DNA from 4 places in the Loigolactobacillus backii genome. Region 1 is predicted to be linked to each of the others. Evidence: predicted binding sites of a transcription regulator. Region 1 holds the regulator's gene; each other region holds the start of a gene.

Evidence for each region. Region 1 encodes NrdR, which represses ribonucleotide reductase genes. Its sites were predicted from a motif close to ACACNATATATNGTGT; they were not measured.
Region 2: nrdH (glutaredoxin-like protein NrdH) is a predicted target of NrdR. The motif match lies at 1,624-1,639, and genes of this name have one in related genera.
Region 3: nrdD (anaerobic ribonucleoside-triphosphate reductase) is a predicted target of NrdR. The motif match lies at 2,204-2,219, and genes of this name have one in related genera.
Region 4: AYR53_RS06120 (deoxynucleoside kinase) is a predicted target of NrdR. The motif match lies at 2,750-2,765, and genes of this name have one in related genera.

What each region holds. Positions count from the first base shown of each region.
Region 1 is NZ_CP014873.1:1,794,250-1,799,278, reverse strand. Features, by position in the region: gene dnaI (primosomal protein DnaI) at 1-883, opposite strand, end outside; gene AYR53_RS08095 (replication initiation and membrane attachment family protein) at 886-2,259, opposite strand; gene nrdR (transcriptional regulator NrdR) at 2,270-2,770, opposite strand; gene coaE (dephospho-CoA kinase) at 3,121-3,720, opposite strand; gene mutM (DNA-formamidopyrimidine glycosylase) at 3,717-4,556, opposite strand; gene polA (DNA polymerase I) at 4,566-5,029, opposite strand, start outside.
Region 2 is NZ_CP014873.1:1,510,418-1,515,446, reverse strand. Features, by position in the region: gene AYR53_RS06715 (aldo/keto reductase) at 1-119, opposite strand, end outside; gene AYR53_RS06710 (hypothetical protein) at 243-581, opposite strand; partial or broken gene AYR53_RS06705 (class I SAM-dependent methyltransferase) at 834-1,438, opposite strand; gene nrdH (glutaredoxin-like protein NrdH) at 1,747-1,974, shown strand; gene nrdE (class 1b ribonucleoside-diphosphate reductase subunit alpha) at 2,304-4,475, shown strand; gene nrdF (class 1b ribonucleoside-diphosphate reductase subunit beta) at 4,596-5,029, shown strand, end outside.
Region 3 is NZ_CP014873.1:776,540-781,568, reverse strand. Features, by position in the region: gene AYR53_RS03280 (MarR family winged helix-turn-helix transcriptional regulator) at 125-562, shown strand; gene AYR53_RS03275 (MDR family MFS transporter) at 598-1,977, shown strand; gene nrdD (anaerobic ribonucleoside-triphosphate reductase) at 2,331-4,526, shown strand; gene nrdG (anaerobic ribonucleoside-triphosphate reductase activating protein) at 4,543-5,029, shown strand, end outside.
Region 4 is NZ_CP014873.1:1,404,883-1,409,911, reverse strand. Features, by position in the region: rRNA gene AYR53_RS06130 (16S ribosomal RNA) at 1-1,282, opposite strand, end outside; gene AYR53_RS06125 (Crp/Fnr family transcriptional regulator) at 1,819-2,496, opposite strand; gene AYR53_RS06120 (deoxynucleoside kinase) at 2,810-3,481, shown strand; gene AYR53_RS06115 (IS1380 family transposase) at 3,802-5,029, shown strand, end outside.

The DNA of each region.
Region 1 (5,029 bases):
GACTCAAGAAACGAACACGTTCCATAATTCGTTTTGCCTTCAGGGGCTCATTTTCACCCCGTTGACTAACTGTTAGATGTTCTTTTTCTAACGCCTGCATTGAAAAATTAGAGGAGAAAAAAGTCGTTAACTCTTCTTGCATTCGAAATTGAAGAATAACACCTAAAACGTCATCCCGAATCCAACTAGACATTGAATCGGCGCCGATATCATCTAACATCAAAATTGGTGCTTTTTTAATGACATCAATTTTTTCCATTAAATTATTCTGCCCAATTGCGTTCTTCATTTCTACTGCAAACGTTGGGAAATGTAGTAGCGTTGTCTGAAAACCATTGACCGCCAATTCATGGGCAATTGCTCCCAGTAAATACGTTTTACCTACACCAAAACTACCATACAGGTAAAGTCCTTGGTGAAATTTTTTTGGTTCTTTGATGTAATCAGTAACAAAGGTAACGCCAGCCTGAAGTGCCCCAGTACGATTTTCTGGATAGAACTGATCCAAACGTGCCGCCTGAATATTCTTAGGCATATTAATTGAGTGTACCCGTGAACGTAAGGCGTTATCCTTTTGTTCTGCAACCAATTCTGCCGTTGGAACATAAGTAACGTCAATGAAGTGGTGATTTAAGAAAAGTTTTGGCTCGTAGCCAGGGGCCAAAGAAGCTTTATCAGACAAAAATTTATGCTTCTCAGTTACAAACTCATAGAGCTTGGCCGCCGAACGATCAATTGTTGCCTGATCGATGGCCTTCTGATTAGCCGTAATGAATTGCTGAACGTCAGTATCCTTCATAACTCGTGCCATTAGTTCATCATAATGCTGATTAAGGTTTCGACGATTCATTAAAATGCGCAAATTTTTTCCCATATCTTCCATTACTACTCACCACCCTTTCGTAACGTTTTCAGTGCCTTTAGACTCTTTTGCAGGGCCAGTTCTTGTTCATTAGAGACAGCTTCCTTAGGCGCCTTAAAGCCTTCCTGGGCCCACTCAGGTAGTGTCTCTTGGCGAGTTGTCCCCCGCGTTCTTTTCTTAGTTACTTTCTTAGGCTTGTAGAATTCTTTAACCTCACTCATTGCGGCCTCAGGCGTTGTTACATGGTGCTGCAGCCAGCCATTGGCAACGCTATCCAAATAACTTTGATTTAACGTCGGCATTTTACGGACATTGATCATATAATGAATCAAAATATTAATGACCGAGTTAGGAAACACTTGCCGCTTAACTAAACGCTCCAGCACCCGTTCCTCACTACTGGCAACATAACCACCCTGTTGCTGTTTTAGTTGTTGTAGAAATTCGACTGGCGAATACTGACGACTAACCGCAATTAATTTTTGATCAGAGGCACTAAAACCGGCCTTCTTTAATTCTTGGCTGGATAAATTTTTCCGTGTCACGGCCGTTTTTTCGGTTGTCAAATTTGATTGTCCCCGAAACTGGCGGGCAATCAATTGCCGGAACGCCTTAACATCCAATTGATTGGTTGCCACATTGACACTTTCACCAATATATTGTGCCATTTCTAATTCACTAATTCCGTAGAGCTGGTGCATCGTTAAAATTAATTGGTGATTTTCGTCTACTTGTTTATCGTCAACAAAACTTGATTTTAGCTGTTGCTTAAAAAATGACCAATCAAAACTTTGCTCAGCTTCTGAAGTAACGCTGGGACGGTTAGCCACCTTTACTTGAAATTCAGATTTGGTTTCTGCAATTGTGGCCGGTGGACTATCCAATAAGGCGGAGTTCACGTGAAAAACTTCGAGGAAATTTTTTGTTATTTCCGTTAAATCCTTTTTGCTGACCACACGTAACCGAAACTTATCTTTTAGAACGTTAAATCGTTCTTCACCAACTGCTTCATAAAGCAATAAGCTCAATAAATCGTCTTTAAAAAAAGCATTTGGTGCCTGAGGGGCGTAAAGTTCATAAACGAAATAACGCCCTTCTGGGACTGTTCGCGTATAAGTTTTTAGTAGACCCAATGCCTCCAAACGTAGGCGGCTATCATAAAAATCCGGTAAATCAATATTTAACAGTGCCAATAAAGTTGTATGTGGTTTTTGATCAGATAACAGCGGGTTCGGTACAATTTCCGTCCAAAGCGTTAAAAATAAACTAAACGCAGTAACTCCCATTAATGGCTGGTATAAATAAGTCAGAATTTGCCGATCAAAGTCCGATAAATAATTTGCCTTAGTCACTAGAAAGCCGTCTCTAGGACTTAAATTAGAAAAGGCATTTTGCAACCATCACACCTCACTTTTTGGGTTGATCCGTTGATTTCTTATCATTAGTTTGTTTTTTATCTTTTTCTACCATATCGTTTAATTCTTTTAGAAAAACATTCATATCCTTAAATTGCCGGTAGACACTAGCAAAACGAATATAAGCAATTTCGTCAACATCTGCTAGTAAGCCCATGACGTATTCACCAATTGCCTGTGAGGCGACTTCATTTTCACCCAATGAACGCACCTTATTTTCAACTTCATCAACAATCTGCGTCATTTGTTCCATGGTCACAGGCCGTTTTTCAGCAGAACGAATTAACCCACGCAAAATCTTCTCACGATTAAACTCTTCCCGCGTACCATTCTTTTTAATAACCAATAACGGTGTTTGTTCTACGCGTTCAAACGTTGTAAAACGGAAACCACAATTTTCACATTCCCGGCGGCGGCGAATAACCCGGCCTTCATCTGTTGGCCGTGAATCAACAACTCGCGAACCATTGTGATGGCAACGAGGACATTGCATAATTAACACCTCTCATCTTTAGTGTTCTTTACCTGAAATAGTATACCATTAATCCATTGGTGCAAGTCCAACAATCAAATAAGGTCAGGAAAAATTCCTCACCTTATTGATTGAAAAGCCAGTTAGATTCTACACCATAATTGAAAAGCATTATTGGCCAGATTGATTAGGCAAGGATATAACCCGAGCGACAGTACTTGTGCCAATATTTTTAGGCCAAATTAGCTAGCTAAATACTAGAAAAGGTTTTAAATCACGCAATAGCCGACCATTTTCATCATACTTTCAGCCAAGTAACTTTATTAAAAGATATTGTCGCTTAAGCGAAACCTCGCTAATTTGGTAACACATTAAACAAAATGATTCTGTTTTAAAAAATCTAACATTTGCTGTTTTGTTTGTGCAACCGTACCACTATTGTCAATCACGACGTCCGCTAAGGCACGCTTTTTTGCCAATGGCCACTGCGTATTAATTCGCGCCAATGCGGCAGTATAGGTTAACTGATCACGCCTCATTAGCCGTTGCAATTGCAATTCTTTCGGAATCTCAACTAATAAAGTCACATCGGTCAACTTATCATAACCAGTTTCAAACATTAACGGAACATCTAAAACAATTAATGACGCTTTCTTTTCTTTTAATAATTGTAAACGTTTAGTGATGGTTTCCCGAATCAAGGGCGCCGTAATCTTCGTTAGTTTTGCTAATTCCTTCGATTGGCCAAAAACTATCCGCCCAAGATATTGCCGGTTTAAATGACCGTCCGCCTTTAACACAGCTTCAGAAAAAGTGGCAATAATTTGTTGCAGCCCAATCGTACCTGGTTCAACAACTTCCCGCGCAATGATATCGGCATCAACTACTGGAAAACCAAATTCATTTAAATAACGACTCACAGTCGATTTGCCACTGGCAATTCCGCCAGTAAGGCCCAAAATCACGGTCATTTTGTTGGTACGTTTAACACTTGACAGTGAGGACAGAAATGCGTTCCGCGTTGGGCCAATCGCGTCTTTTCAATCGTGCCACCACAACGTTCGCAGGCCTCACCTTCGCGTCCGTAAACGTGTAATGATAACTGAAAACCACCAGTGGCTCCGTAGGCATCCGTATAACTACGAATTGTTGTTCCCTTAGCCTTAATTGCCTGTTTCATTTCAGCAATAATATTATCGTGTAATAACTTCACCTGTTGATCTGTCAACGTATTGGCCGGCTGTAGCGGATTAATACCGCTTAACCAAAGTACCTCATCGGCGTAAATATTACCTAGGCCAGCAACTACTTGTTGATCTAGTAGCGTTGGTTTAATCGCTTTTTTATGTCGTTTAAGCCCTTTAGTAAAGTCCGCAATTTTAAACGTCTGTGCAGTTGGCTCGGCTCCTAGCTTATTCAAACCTGGTAAAGTCATTTCCTGCCCCGTTTTAATGAGGGTCATTCGCCCAAACTTGCGGACGTCTAAATAGCGGAGCGCAGTCCCATCAGTAAAATTAAAAATAACGTGCGTATGTTTCGTGACCGGATCATCCTGCTTATTTAACCGGTACTTACCTTCCATCCGCAAATGAGAAACCATCGTCATCTGCTCACTCAAGCGAAATAATAAATACTTGCCCCGACGATCAATTTCGATAAAAGTTAATCCCTGTAGGGTTTGTCTAAACTGTTCAGTATCGCCGTTAACAATCTTCGGCCATAAAACCTGAACCTGATCAATTGTCTTATTCAAAATTAGTTCGCGCAACCCTTGCCGAACTGTCTCAACTTCTGGTAATTCTGGCATTTTGTCACCTTAATCCTTTACGTTATACCAAGTTGGCCCGCTACCAAAACCAACCTTCATGGGAACCTCTAAATCGACTGCAGAGTCCATCACTTGTGGAACTAATTTTCTTAGAACTGGAATTTCATCATCCGGTGCTTCAAAAATTAATTCATCGTGTACTTGCAATAACATCGTTGCCTTTAATTTGTGCTCCTCAAGTGCCTTATGCATATTCAACATGGCAACTTTGATAATATCGGCCGCACTACCTTGGATTGGCGTATTCATCGCGGTCCGTTCGGCAAAAGAACGCAAATTAAAGTTTTTGGCGTTAATGTCGGGTAAATAACGGCGCCGATGAAAGAGGGTTTCAACGTAACCATGGTCTTTAGCCGACTGAACAATGTCAGTCATATATTTCTGAACATTAGGGTATTCACGGAAATAATTATCAATGTAGTTCTTTGCCTGGAGACGTGTAATCCCAATGT
Region 2 (5,029 bases), 280 kb from region 1:
TCAAGGCCGTAACGCAGCGCCTGAATTTCTCCGCCGCGTTTATTCGGATCGTCGCCCATGTGCCAAGTTCCCATCCCAATGACGGGCAAGCGCTCGCCCTTAAAATCTAGATAACGCATTTTTAACTTCCTTTCAAAACAAAGTTGCTACGATAAATAAACGCTGATTAGGGCCACCGCGATCATTAAAGCACGGGACAAAAAGAGCTCCCGCAGCAATTAGCTTTTCGGGAGCCCATTATTTTAATGCCGGTATTCGTGTAGCCAATCTTTCAACGTTGCAGTCAATTCATTAGCTGCGTTGCCTGCTGAGCCAACGTACACACCAGCCTTATTGCGAACTTTGCTTAACTTTTCAACCGCATTAACCAAGTGATTGAGATCATCGTTGTCAATTCGATCAACGAGGTCAAGTATCCGCTCGTTGCCCTTAAGGTTGTCCCGCACGAACGTTTTCACTTTATACCGATTTCTACGGGTTTGAATTTGTTCGACAATGGCATCCGCTGCTAAATAGGCGCCGGTTGCGGCAAGCGTTGTCGTAATACCAATACCAAGTAAAATTTTGCTACCAGTTTTCATAAAGTCAGCCTCCTTATTAGAGAGAGTGCCTAAAAAGGCGTTCAGCCCCTGAGCATTAGCCTAGACCACCAAACGATCCGCTTCGCGTATCGTTTGGCGATCGTAGCTAAGCACAAGGAGTTGCCTTTTTAGTCACGTTTCATTTCCACCAGAATCAGTCCGAAAAATAATTTCCAACCGATCTAGTAAAGTATCCAGTAATGCTTAATTTCAGTGTACCATAATCTTGCTTCCTTGGGGACTAAAGCGCACTCATACTTGCTTAACACTTTGAATAATATAGTAACCTTTATTTTTCTTCACGATTGTTGCGTTGCCAAAGGTTTCTTGCATCGTTTTTTGGGCGGAAGGTGCACCCTGTTTTTTCTGTAAAACAATCGTTAACGTTCCCCCTGGCAGTAAGTGATCCTTGGCGCCAACTAAAATCCCCGTCACGACTTGTTTACCAGCCCGGACCGGCGGATTGGATAAAATAGCCGCGTACTGCTTCTCTACAGCTGCGTATTGATCAGAAGTGAAAATAGCAACGTTAGCCACGTGATTATTTGCGGCATTTTCCCGGGCCAATGATAAAGCCAGCTCATTGACGTCCACCAGATCAACTTGGCGTTCAGGAGCCTCTTTGGCCAACGCTAACCCAATTGGGCCGTAACCGGCACCCACATCCAGTAAATCACCTGCAGGCAAGTCAGTAAAACTAAACGCTTCTAGTAAGGTGCGTGTCCCGAAATCAACGGTTCGTTTTGAAAACACACCATTATCAGTTACAAAATGAAATTCGTGGCCTCGCAACGTAAACGACCAATCTTTTTTTCGTGAACCACATCAGGATTTTCTGAATAATAATAATTTGTCATGATTAAATTCCCCCGGAGCTATAATTAATTTATTAAATTTTTATTTTTAGGAATCAGGCCTACGTCGCCGCCCTTTTGGACTCAAAATTGACAACCTAACGACCATTTTTGACCCCCAAAACATACTCAAACGAAATGGCTTGTGGTAAACTAATTGTACCATGAATCGCCAGAAGTTCCGGCCAACACTATATCTAGTAGCTATTTTAAATTTAGCTACCGAATATAGTGTTTTTTGTTGATTTATTGTAAGTGACTGGTTATACTAAGAACATAAACAAAAAGTACCAGAGAGAAAGGTGAACCACATGAATAACTTAACAGTTTACACAAAAAATGGTTGCATGCAGTGCAAGATGACTGAACGCTTCCTCAATTCGCACAATATTCCTTTTACAGAACACAATATTGATCAAGAACCAGAATACGTCGACTATCTGCGGGAAAAGGGCTTTCAAGCAACACCAGTGATTGAAGCATCAGACATCAGCTTCACCGGCTTCCGCCCCGACCAATTACGCCAATTAGCAGTTTAAAGTGATAAAAGTGGCGGTCAAACGCTTATGCTTACGCCATTTTACCGCTTAAACATCATAATAGCACCAGATTCCAATAAGTAACCAACTTAGCAACGTCGTAAACCATAAGACACAACGTTTCTCGCACCACTTGCGGGAACGCCGGGTGCCTTTTATTTTTTGCTCAGAGTGTTTGAAAAGACGGTTAGATTCTGAGGATTAGCCTTTTCAAACACGTTTCCACTAAACTAGTCAGGAAAGTACTAACTAGAAGTACTTTCCCAGCAGGTTTACAACCAACTATTTTTTGCTCAATCCCTATCGATCATTAAGAAAGTGGTGTCCAAATGTCTTTAAAAACAATTGATCCGCAAAGTGTTTCTTACTACGCTTTAAATAATGAAATTAACATCCCCGTTGACGGCCAAATCCCGTTGAATAAGGATAAAGAAGCTTTAAAGGCCTTTTTAAGTGAAAATGTCGTGCCAAACACTAAAGTCTTCCCTAATTTTCAAGCTAAGATCTCCTTCTTAGTCGACCATCAATATCTAGAAAAGCCCTTCTTGGCCGACTACTCCGCCGACTTCATTGATCAATTACACAATTACTTGGAGGACGCCAATTTTAAGTTCAAGTCATTCATGGCCGCTTATAAATTTTACGCCCAGTACGCCTTAAAAACTAACGACGGCGAATATTACCTTGAAAGCTTTCAGGATCGGGTTTTATTTAACGCCCTCTACTTCGCTGCTGGTGATGAGAAATTGGCTCATGATATTGCCGATGAAATGATCCACCAGCGCTACCAACCCGCAACACCCAGCTTTTTGAATGCCGGCCGTGCTCGTCGTGGCGAATTGGTTTCTTGTTTCTTGCTCCAAACTACGGACGACATGAATTCAATCGGCCGAACAATTAACTCGGCCCTGCAACTTTCTCGCATTGGTGGCGGTGTTGGGATTACTTTGACCAACCTACGCGCGGCCGGCGATCCAATCAAGCACGTTGAAGGTGCCGCTTCTGGCGTTTTACCGGTCATGAAATTATTAGAGGATTCATTCAGTTATTCTAACCAATTAGGCCAGCGCCAAGGTGCCGGAGTCGTTTACCTAAACGCCTTCCACCCAGACGTAATCGCTTTTCTTGGTGCTAAAAAAGAAAATGCCGACGAAAAGTATCGTTTAAAGACGTTATCACTGGGCTTAGTTGTGCCGGATAAATTTTACGAATTGGCGCGTAAGGACGCTGACATGTACTTGTTTAGCCCCTACGACGTTGAACGAATTTACGGCAAGCCATTTTCTTACGTTGATATCACCAAAGAATACGATAAAATGGTCGCCAACCCTGATATTCGGCATAAGAAAATTAAGGCTCGTGACCTGGAAAATGAAATCAGTAAATTACAACAGGAATCCGGTTATCCTTACATCGTCAACGTTGATACGGCCAACCGGGCTAACCCAATTGACGGTAAAATTATCATGAGTAATTTGTGTTCCGAAGTTTTACAAGTTCAGACCCCTTCAAAAGTTAATAATGAACAGAATTACGATCAATTGGGAACGGACATTAGCTGTAACTTAGGTTCAACGAACATCCCGAATTTGATGCACGCAAAAGACTTTGGCCACTCCGTTGAAACCATGGTTCGCGCCCTAACTTTTGTCACTGACAATTCAAACATTGACGTTGTTCCATCCATTCAAAATGGTAACCATAAGGCGCACACAATTGGTTTAGGGGCAATGGGCCTGCACAGCTACTTTGCCAAGGAGCACATGATGTACGGCGATCAAGAAAGCCTTGACTTCACCAACATCTATTTCCTTCTATTAAACTACTGGACGTTAAAGGCTTCCAACGAAATTGCCCGGGAACGCCACGAAACTTTCGTTAACTTTGAAAACAGCAAATACGCTGACGGCAGCTATTTTGATAAGTACGTCAACCAAGATTGGCAGCCAAAGACGAAAAAGGTTCAGGAACTTTTCAAGGATATTTTCATTCCATCCAAAGCCGATTGGCAAGCACTAAAGGCAGCGGTCATGAAAGATGGTTTGTACCACCAAAACCGAATGGCTGTCGCACCCAATGGCTCGATTTCTTACATTAACGACACCTCGGCTAGCTTGCAGCCAATCGTTAACCGAATTGAAGATCGTCAAGAAAAGAAGATTGGTACGATTTATTACCCAGCGCCTTACCTTTCTAACGACACAATGCCTTACTATTCATCGGCCTACGATATGGACATGCGCCACGTAATTGATATTTACGCCACTGCCCAACAACACGTTGATCAGGGCATGAGCATGACGCTCTTTATGCGCTCCACTATTCCAGAAGGTCTCTACGAATGGAAAAATGGCGACACAAATAAAATGACCACTCGTGACCTTAATATTTTGCGTAATTACGCTTATAACAAGGGAATCAAGTCAATTTATTATATTCGTACCTACACCGACGATGAAGATGAGATTGGTTCCAATGCTTGCGAAAGCTGCGTAATTTAGCTACAATGACACTGGTTTGACAGACAAGTAATAGGGACAAAAGACGGTGGCAACACTGTTTGTCCCTATTCTTTTTCGAGTAACGAACCTACTCCGCGACAGATGGAAAGGAAGTTTCACATGACGGAAAGATATGACGCAATTAACTGGAATGCCGTTTCCGATGCAATTGATAAAGCAACTTGGGAGAAATTAACTGAGCAATTTTGGTTAGATACCCGAATTCCCGTTTCCAACGATTTAGATGACTGGCGTACCTTAGATGATACCCACCAATGGCTTGTTGGCCACGTTTTTGGCGGTTTAACTCTTTTAGACACCTTGCAATCACAAGATGGCCTAGCCGCCTTGCGCCAAGATGTGCGGACCCCCCATGAAACGGCCGTTTTAAATAACATCCAATTTATGGAATCTGTCCACGCCAAAAGTTATTCAACTATTTTTTCAACCTTGAATACACCTGACCAAATTAACGAGATCTTCGACTGGAGTGACACCGAAGAATACCTGCAAAATAAGGCTTCTTGGATCTACGATATTTATCGTGATACCAC
Region 3 (5,029 bases), 1.0 Mb from region 1:
TACGCTTACTTTGATTAATTTAAAGCAGGCGCCATCAAGGTATCCTTGAAAAGTCACTGAAAAACGCGTAATATATTTCGTGCACGAACAGTTCGTATACGAATAATTATTATGAGGAGTACTAATGAATAACGCCGAAATAGAAATTAAAGATTTAATTTTATCACTGCGCTCGCTTAGAAAAGAAACACGCCGGATTTTTTATTACCAAGCTAATGAACAACAGCTCACTGAAACTTGGATTATTGCTTTGGGTGCCCTTGCAACTAAAAACCCTAGCTCACTCGAGGAACTTGCCAACGCCTTACGACTAGGTAACAGCACAACTTCCGGTATTGTTGACCGAATGGTGGCGGAGGGCTTAGTCACTAAAGATCGTGATCAAACAAATAAGCGCAAAATCAATATTAGTCCAACTGCGAAAGGACAACAAAAATATGCAGTAACTTACGCCGATTTTTGGAAAAAACTAGCACCAATTAACGATATGTCCACGCCAAAATTAACGGAACTATTAGCAACCCAAACAGAACTACTAAAAAAGTTAGAAGGTATTAAATAGTGAGCGCTGCACAAATAAAACATAATCGGGGAATTATGTTGATCCTAGTTATGGGAACTTTCTTGGCCTTCTTAAATCAAACTTTAATGAACGTGGCGCTACCTAGTATCATGCGGTCATTTAACATCACTGCTGCACAAGGACAGTGGTTATCAAATGGTTACATGTTAGTTAATGGTATTATGGTCCCGCTAACGGCCTATTTAATCCAACGCTTCACCACCCGGCAACTTTATTTGGCCGCAATGTGTGTGTTTGCTTTTGGTACAATTATTGCCGGAATGGCGCCTAGCTATCTGATATTAATCACCGGACGCATGATTCAGGCCGGTGGTGCCGGCGTTATTGCCTCACTAATGAACGTCTCCATCATGAATATGTACGCGGCTAACAAACGTGGAACTGCTATGGGTTGGGTTGGTCTGGCACTAAATTTTGCGCCAGCCCTTGGTCCAACCATTTCTGGTTATTTAGTTGAACAGTATAATTGGCGTTCGCTTTTCTATCTGATTGCACCTCTAATTATCTTGGATATTATTTTTGCAGCAATCATGCTACGTAACCTGGGCACGAATAAAAAATTAAAACTTAACTGGAGTGGCGTTGCCCTTTCAAGTATTGGTCTTGGCTCACTGTTACTTGGTTTCAGTAATGCCGGTACAATGCCAATACTGTCTAAAAACGTTCTTGGTTTTAGTTTGCTTGGCCTACTGATTGTCATTGCCTTTGTCTATCAACAAACACATATCAGTAACAAATTACTAAACTTCAACGTTTTTAAAAGTCATAACTTCATCATTGCGGTGATCGTGAACGTCTTTTTAATGATGGCACTTTACGGCGGAATGCTGTTACTTCCTTTATATATGCAAAATGTTATGCATTATAGCGCAATCTATTCTGGTCTAGCTATGTTGCCCGGCGCCTTGATAATTGCGGTTATGTCACCAATTAGTGGCCGGATGTACGATCAATGGGGTGCCAAATATTTATCATTTGGTGGTACCATTATTTTACTGATTGGTACTCTTATGCTGAGTCGCGTAAGCCTGCATTCAAGCTTTGCCTGGGTGACTGCCGCCCAAGCCGTTCGCCAGTTAGGCCTTTCAGTCGTTACCATGCCCATTCAAACGGAGGCCTTTAATTCGTTACCTCAAGCAATCATTCCTGATGGCTCAGCGATGTATACAACCATCCGTCAAGTATCAGGTTCATTTGGGACAGCGTTATTAATTGGAATCATGAGCGTTTTGCAAAAAAATAACATTGCACAATTAATGGCCCAGCATAGCCTAAAAGTCGCTACCCAATTAGGTTCCTTACAAGCAATTAAAACAACTTACCTTGTAGCCGCCGTCTGTGTGTTAATTAGTTGTTTGCTCACCCTAAACTTTAGAAAACGTGACTATATCTAGCACATCGGAAAGGTGGGTTAGACTCTGAACTTGCACCGATTATAGAAGACTGCGCCGAAAATAAATTTTACTGCGGCCTTTTCAATTATTTTTAGTGCTAACGCGGAACAATCTAATTCACCAATATTGGTAAAATTTTGTCCATTGTAATTTTATTTGCCTTGACACACCTAAGCTTGTAGCTACCCTAATTAACCCAGAATTTATTTTTAACGGCCAGTCTTATACACAATATATTGTTAAATTTTAGTTGATTTTGCGAAATAATCCCCTATATATTGATTGATATCAATTGCGATTTGGCGGTGAATGCTTTAATATATGATGTATTAACAAAGAAAAAGGTGTTCATTATGTTAGATATTCAACCTAAAGTTTTACAAATTAAAGTGATCAAGCGCGACGGTCGTTTAATGCAGTTTGACGGCAACAAAATTCAAAATGCACTAGTAAAGGCTGCCACGCAAGTTGATCAGGAAATTGATCCAATCATTAATCAAGCATTAGAAGAAGTCACGACTGACGCCATTAACGAAATTAACCAACGTTTTACAAAAAATATAAAGATTTACGAAATTCAGAATATTGTTGAACAAACACTGTTAAATCACCACCAATACGATATTGCTCAAGAATACATTAATTACCGAACAAAACGTGACTTTTCCCGCAATCAGGCAACTGATATTAACTTTACAATCAAAAAATTATTAAATAAAGATCGTAACGTTATTAACGAAAATGCCAACAAAGACAGTGAAGTTTTCAATACACAACGAGACCTGACTGCCGGCACAGTTGCCAAAGCAATTGGGCTAAAAATGCTTCCTGCAAAAGTGGCCAACGCGCATTTAAAGGGTGAAATTCACTGGCATGATCTCGATTATCAACCTTACAGCCCCATGACAAATTGCTGTTTGATTGATTTCAAAGAAATGCTAACCCACGGCTTTAAAATTGGTAACGCTGAAGTAGAACCACCACATTCGATTCAGACGGCTACTGCCCAAATGAGCCAAATTATCGCTAACGTTGCTTCTAGTCAATATGGTGGGTGCTCCGCCGATCGAGTCGACGAATTATTGGCACCCTTTGCAGAAAAAAATTACCAAAAACACTTAACGGATGCTAAACAGTGGATTGATGGCGACCAAAAGCAACAGGATTTTGCGAAAACTAAGACAACCAAGGATATCTATGATGCTATGCAGGCCTTGGAATACGAAATCAACACCTTGTATTCTTCACAGGGCCAGACACCATTTACGACACTTGGCTTTGGTTTAGGCTCAAGTTGGATTGAACGCGATATTCAAAAAGCAATTCTACAGGTACGAATTAAGGGCCTTGGTAAAGAACACCGAACAGCAATTTTTCCTAAATTAGTCTTTACCTTGAAACGTGGTTTGAATTTAGACAAAACTGACCCTAATTATGATATTAAACAAATTGCGATTGAATGTGCCACAAAACGGATGTACCCTGACATTTTATCTTACGACAAGATTGTTGAATTAACTGGATCGTTCAAAGCACCAATGGGTTGCCGCAGCTTTTTACAAGGCTGGAAAGATGAAAACGGCAAAGAAGTTAACTCAGGCCGAATGAATTTAGGCGTCGTTACGGTTAATTTGCCGCGAATCGCTTTAGAATCACAAGGCGATCAGGCTAAGTTCTGGGAAATCCTGGAACAACGTTTGCAAGTTTGTAAAGAAGCTCTTGTTTTCAAGGTAAATCGGGCCAAGGAAGCCAAACCAAATAACGCACCAATTTTGTACGAATTTGGTGCATTTGGTAAGCGCCTAAAACCAACTGACTCGGTCGATGAGTTATTTAAAAATAACCGCGCAACTGTTTCACTAGGCTATATTGGCTTATACGAGGTAGGTGCGGTCTTCTTTGGTCACGCTTGGGAAAATGACCCGACGGCCAAGGCATTCACGGTTGACGTCGTAAAGGATCTCTACAAGCATTGCTTAGCGTGGGAAAAAGAATACGGTTATCACTTCAGTGTTTACAGCACGCCTGCAGAAAGCTTAACAAATACCTTCTGCCAAGCCGATTTAAAGAAATTTGGTAAGGTTAAGGACGTCACTGATAAGGAATACTACACAAATAGTTTTCACTACGATGTTCGTAAGGCGCCAACACCATTTGAGAAGATTGACTTTGAAAAAGCTTACCCTAAATATTGTGCTGGTGGTTTTATTCATTATTGTGAATACCCAAATTTGAAACAAAATCCAAAGGCATTAGAGGCCGTTTGGGACTATGGTTATGATCGAATTGGCTATTTAGGCACCAATACACCAATCGATCAATGCTTCAAGTGTGGTTTTAAAGGCGAATTTAAACCAACTGAACGGGGTTTCAAGTGTCCTAAATGTGGTAACACTGACCCAACGACTTGTGATGTGGTTAAACGAACTTGTGGTTATTTAGGTAATCCGCAACAACGCCCAATGGTTCACGGCCGACACGAAGAGATTATTCACCGGGTTAAGCACATGACACTGGGAAATGATCAAACAACGCAAGCAAGACAATAAATGGTGGTTATAATTAATGATAAAAAATGAATTACCCAATAATCCTAAGCCAAAAGAATGGTTAGCGGACGATTTAAGCCAGCAATACATTGCTGACTACAAGCCCTTTAACTTTGTTGATGGCGAAGGCGTTCGTAACAGTCTCTACGTTTCTGGTTGCCGTTTTGCTTGTCCAGGTTGCTATAATAAAATTGCCCAGAATTTTCATTATGGGCATCCGTATACAAAAGAATTGGAAGACCAAATCATCGCTGATCTGGCGCAGTCTTACGTTCAAGGACTGACCTTACTTGGTGGTGAGCCTTTCCTTAATACTCAAGTCTGCCTCGCACTAGTTAAGCGGGTTCGGCAAGAATTTGGGCACGATAAGGATATCTGGTCGTGGACTGGCTATACTTGGGACGAGCTACAACAGGAATCAGCGGATAAAAAAGAACTATTGAGTTTGTTAGATATTCTAGTGGATGGTCGCTTTATTCAAGCTAAAAAAGACCTAACACTTC
Region 4 (5,029 bases), 390 kb from region 1:
CAACTCGTTGTACCAACCATTGTAGCACGTGTGTAGCCCAGGTCATAAGGGGCATGCTGATTTGACGTCATCCCCACCTTCCTCCGGTTTGTCACCGGCAGTCTCACTAGAGTGCCCAACTTAATGCTGGCAACTAGTCATAAGGGTTGCGCTCGTTGCGGGACTTAACCCAACATCTCACGACACGAGCTGACGACAACCATGCACCACCTGTCACTTTGTCCCCGAAGGGAAAGCTGTATCTCTACAGTGGTCAAAGGATGTCAAGACCTGGTAAGGTTCTTCGCGTAGCTTCGAATTAAACCACATGCTCCACCGCTTGTGCGGGCCCCCGTCAATTCCTTTGAGTTTCAACCTTGCGGTCGTACTCCCCAGGCGGAATGCTTAATGCGTTAGCTGCAGCACTGAAGGGCGGAAACCCTCCAACACTTAGCATTCATCGTTTACGGTATGGACTACCAGGGTATCTAATCCTGTTCGCTCCCCATACTTTCGAGCCTCAGCGTCAGTTACAGACCAGAGAGCCGCCTTCGCCACTGGTGTTCTTCCATATATCTACGCATTTCACCGCTACACATGGAGTTCCACTCTCCTCTTCTGCACTCAAGTTTCCCAGTTTCTAATGCACTTCTTCGGTTAAGCCGAAGGCTTTCACATCAGACTTAAAAAACCGCCTGCGCTCGCTTTACGCCCAATAAATCCGGACAACGCTTGCCACCTACGTATTACCGCGGCTGCTGGCACGTAGTTAGCCGTGGCTTTCTGGTTGGATACCGTCATAGGACTAACAGTTACTCTAGTCCCTGTTCTTCTCCAACAACAGAGTTTTACGATCCGAAAACCTTCTTCACTCACGCGGCGTTGCTCCATCAGACTTTCGTCCATTGTGGAAGATTCCCTACTGCTGCCTCCCGTAGGAGTTTGGGCCGTGTCTCAGTCCCAATGTGGCCGATTACCCTCTCAGGTCGGCTACGTATCATTGCCTTGGTAGGCCGTTATCCCACCAACTAGCTAATACGCCGCGGGTCCATCCAAAAGTGATAGCCGAAACCATCTTTCATTAAGTGACCATGTGGTCACTTAAATTATGCGGTATTAGCATCTGTTTCCAAATGTTATCCCCCACTTTTGGGTAGGTTACCCACGTGTTACTCACCCGTCCGCCACTCACATCAATTAACTTCCACTGCAAGCAGCTTCTGTTAATATCTGTGCGTTCGACTTGCATGTATTAGGCACGCCGCCAGCGTTCGTCCTGAGCCAGGATCAAGCTCTCATATAAAATGAAAATTGATTGCTCAATTGATTTTGTTGCTAGCGAGTTATAATTCAAATTGAATTGACTTCGCAAATGTTTGCTTCTTCCAACCGGTCCGAAGAACGGTTAAAAAAGACCCTACACATTTGATTTGTCGAAACTTTGTTCAGTTTTCAAAGGTCTACTTCGTTGAATCATTGTCAGCGACAACTCAATCAGTATAGCAGATTAAGCGGTTGCTTGTCAAGTAATAATTTGAATTTTTATTCAATCAATATTCAAGTTTGCTTAACGCGACAACTTTTATAGTTTAGCAAGAATCTAATTTGTTGTCAAGAACTTTTCTATGAATCAGAATTGATTCGTGACTGCTTTAACAACAGAAATAACTATACCAACAATACGTCCCACGGTCAAGCATATCTTCTAAATAAATCAGGAAAAAACTTATGCACGAACAATTATAGTTATACTTAAAACTAGGATTCGGATTTCCATTTTAAATCCAGTATAATAATTGCTAAATATTCATTTATTCATCATTTAAAGTAACATTGGAATCAGACAAATAACAATCCATCCCGGTTACGAATCTGAATCATTCTCTGCGGTATTTGCTTAATGTAACCTGCTTCTTCAAAAGCCGTTAATTTTCGTGATATCGTTTCAGGCGTTGTCCCTAAATAAGTGGCCAATTCCTTTTTCTTCATTGGTAGTTTAAACTCATCCGTTTTATCTGCATCCGCCATATCCAATAAATAAAGTGCCAATCTAGTTTCAATGCTTTCCGTAGTTACACGTGTTGTTTGTTGTTCCAAAAGTTGAATTCGCTTTGCCAGTACATTTAAAATACGTAACGCAATTGACGGGTAATCTAATAGTAGCTTTTGGAAATCTTGACGTCGTATCTCACAAACGGTCGCTTCAGTTAAAGTTTCTGCGTAAGACTGATGGGCCTGGTTTTCCTTAAACAAGGCATATTCACCATCAAAATCTCCTGGATTTAGTAAATGTAGTAACTGTTCGCGGCCATTTGCGGCCAACTGGTAGATCTTAACTTGCCCGGAGTCAACAATGTAAAGCGTATCGGCCAAGTCAGTTGCCTGATATAGAATAGTTCCACGTGGTTGTTTTGTTGGTCGAATCACCGTTGCAATTGTTTTTAAATCAGCATGTGGTAATGTTTCAAAAATTGGTACCAAACTTAAACACGCTGTGTAGTCATGAGTTGAATACATTTTTGTCCTCCTTTATTTCCAAAGTTTACTTTACGCCATCACAAACTTCACTGACCAAGAGTACTTATCCCCTCAGCACAAACCTTATACTCTTTTCTTTTCAATCTTCAAAGTCTATTTTGCTTAATCACTTTTATTAACTATCATTTTACACATTTAATTGTCATAGGGAATTGATTTGAATCAAGTTACATCGTTAAATTTGCTGAGATATAAAACTAATAGCAACATATTGCAATCATCACAGTTGATGGTACAATATATAGTATTCAAATTTTGGTAGTCCACCAATTAATTAAGGAGCTCAGCAATTATGATTGTATTAGCAGGTACTATTGGAGCGGGTAAAACTAGTCTCACTACCTTATTAGCACAACGTCTCCACACTAAAGCATTTTACGAATCTGTCGATGACAACCCCGTTTTACCATTTTTTTATAAGGATCCTAAAAAATATGCATTTCTACTGCAAATTTACTTTCTAAATAAACGTCTTGCTCAGCTTAAATTGGCGGATCAACAAAGTGAAAGCGTAATGGATCGTTCTATTTTTGAAGACTCACTGCTTTTTCACTTAAACGCAGATCTAGGGCGTGCTACTGAAACCGAGGTTGGCGTCTACGATTCACTGATGAAAAATATGATGCAAGAATTACCGCACACAACTTATAAGAAGAAACCAGACTTACTTATTCACATCAACATTTCTTTCGAAACTATGTTAACGCGGATACAAAAACGCAATCGTCCTTACGAACAAATTGATCAAGATCCTACCCTTTACAATTACTATCATGAACTAAATCAGCGTTACAACACTTGGTATGAATCCTACCATGAAAGCCCGAAGATGCAAATTAATGGTGATAGTCTTGATTTTGTTGAAGATGAGCTAGCACGCAAAAAGGTTCTAACGCTCATTGAACAAAAATTAGATACTCTCCCACGGTTAAATCAATTAAACGCTGTTGGTAACCACAACTAAATAACTTATTGCCCGTTTAATTTTGAAGGATCTCTTCCAAATTTAGACGGGCCTTTTTTCGGCAAAGCAGGTAACAATCTAAGTAAAACAGTTGGTTTAGCAGACTTTCAAAAGATTGTTGCTGTTGCAAATCTTTGCCATAATAGTAAAGTAAACCTGAATTATTCACCATAAGTTCTCCAAGTACAGTGTCACCCCGGTATCATGGGCGGTACTGTGTTTTTTATTTTTCACCTTTTTAGTGCAGAAAAAGAACCTCCGATTTGGTATAGTTGATTCACCACAAGTCAGCTATCCACCCAAAGAAAGAGGTCCTTCTCATGGCAACTTTACCGGGAAAACGAGTTAATTTCAATCCTAAATTACATATTTCGCACACTGGTGGTGAACTTTCCACTGATGCTGGGCTAGTGTTGGTCAAAGAATTAATGGCGCAACTCAATTTCACGACCTTAGCGTATCAATTAGTCCATTTTGATGACCAGCGCCATTACGCTCGTTACAGCAACGTTAGTCTACTAGAACAGGTCGTGCTGCAGTTGATCGCCGGTTACCCGGCCGATCTAGCTGCCACCAGTTTGCGCAATGACCCCACATTTAAATTACTATTGGCACAACCGCAATTGGCCTCACAACCGTCATTATCCCGTTTTTGGCAACGCTGTGACGAGCAGACCATCACCTCATTACAAACGTTGAATCAAGCATTGCTTGACCAAGCGTGGACTGGCGCCAAGCAACAACAGCTGATCCTCGATATTGACTCGACTCACGCCGATACTCATGGTCATCAGGAAAAAACGGCCTTTAATGCGCATTACGGTACCACGGGTTACCATCCGCTGGTCGCTTTTGACGGGCAAACGGGCCACTGTTTAAAGGCTCAATTGCGCCCAGGTAATGTTTATACCAGTACGGATATTGCCCCCTTTATCACACCACTACTACAGCACTATCATCAAGTCAAACCGAACGCTGATATCTTGGTCCGCGGGGATAGTGGCTTTGCGACTCCAGAATTATACGAAACTTGTGAAGCCAACGACACTTTTTACTTGATCCGCCTGAAAGCCAATCGGCGGCTGAACCAACTGGCTGAACGTTTTGTTCAGATCAGTGATGAGCAGAATTGGACTGAGACCGAGGTCCATTATTATCGCGCGTCTTATCAAGCCCGATCATGGTCTAAGCCGCGCCAGATCTATATTAAATCAACTCGACCAGCTGGTGAATTGTTATTTCAACATGAATACCTCGTGTCCAATTTAACGAGTTTTGTCGCCGAAGATGCATTTCACGCCTATCACCAACGGGGTCAAATGGAAAACTATATCAAGGAAGCCAAGGCTGGCTTTTACCTGGATAAAATGACTAGCTCGCAATTTATACCAAATTATGCCCGCATGATGCTCAGTGTCCTCGCTTATAATTTAGTCAGCTTGATGCGCCAATTGTTGCCTGTACAACATCAGCGATTACAGGTTACAACCTTGCGCTTATGGCTGTTTAAAGTAGCGGGTAAGCTGGTGACCAGCGGCCGGCAACTTT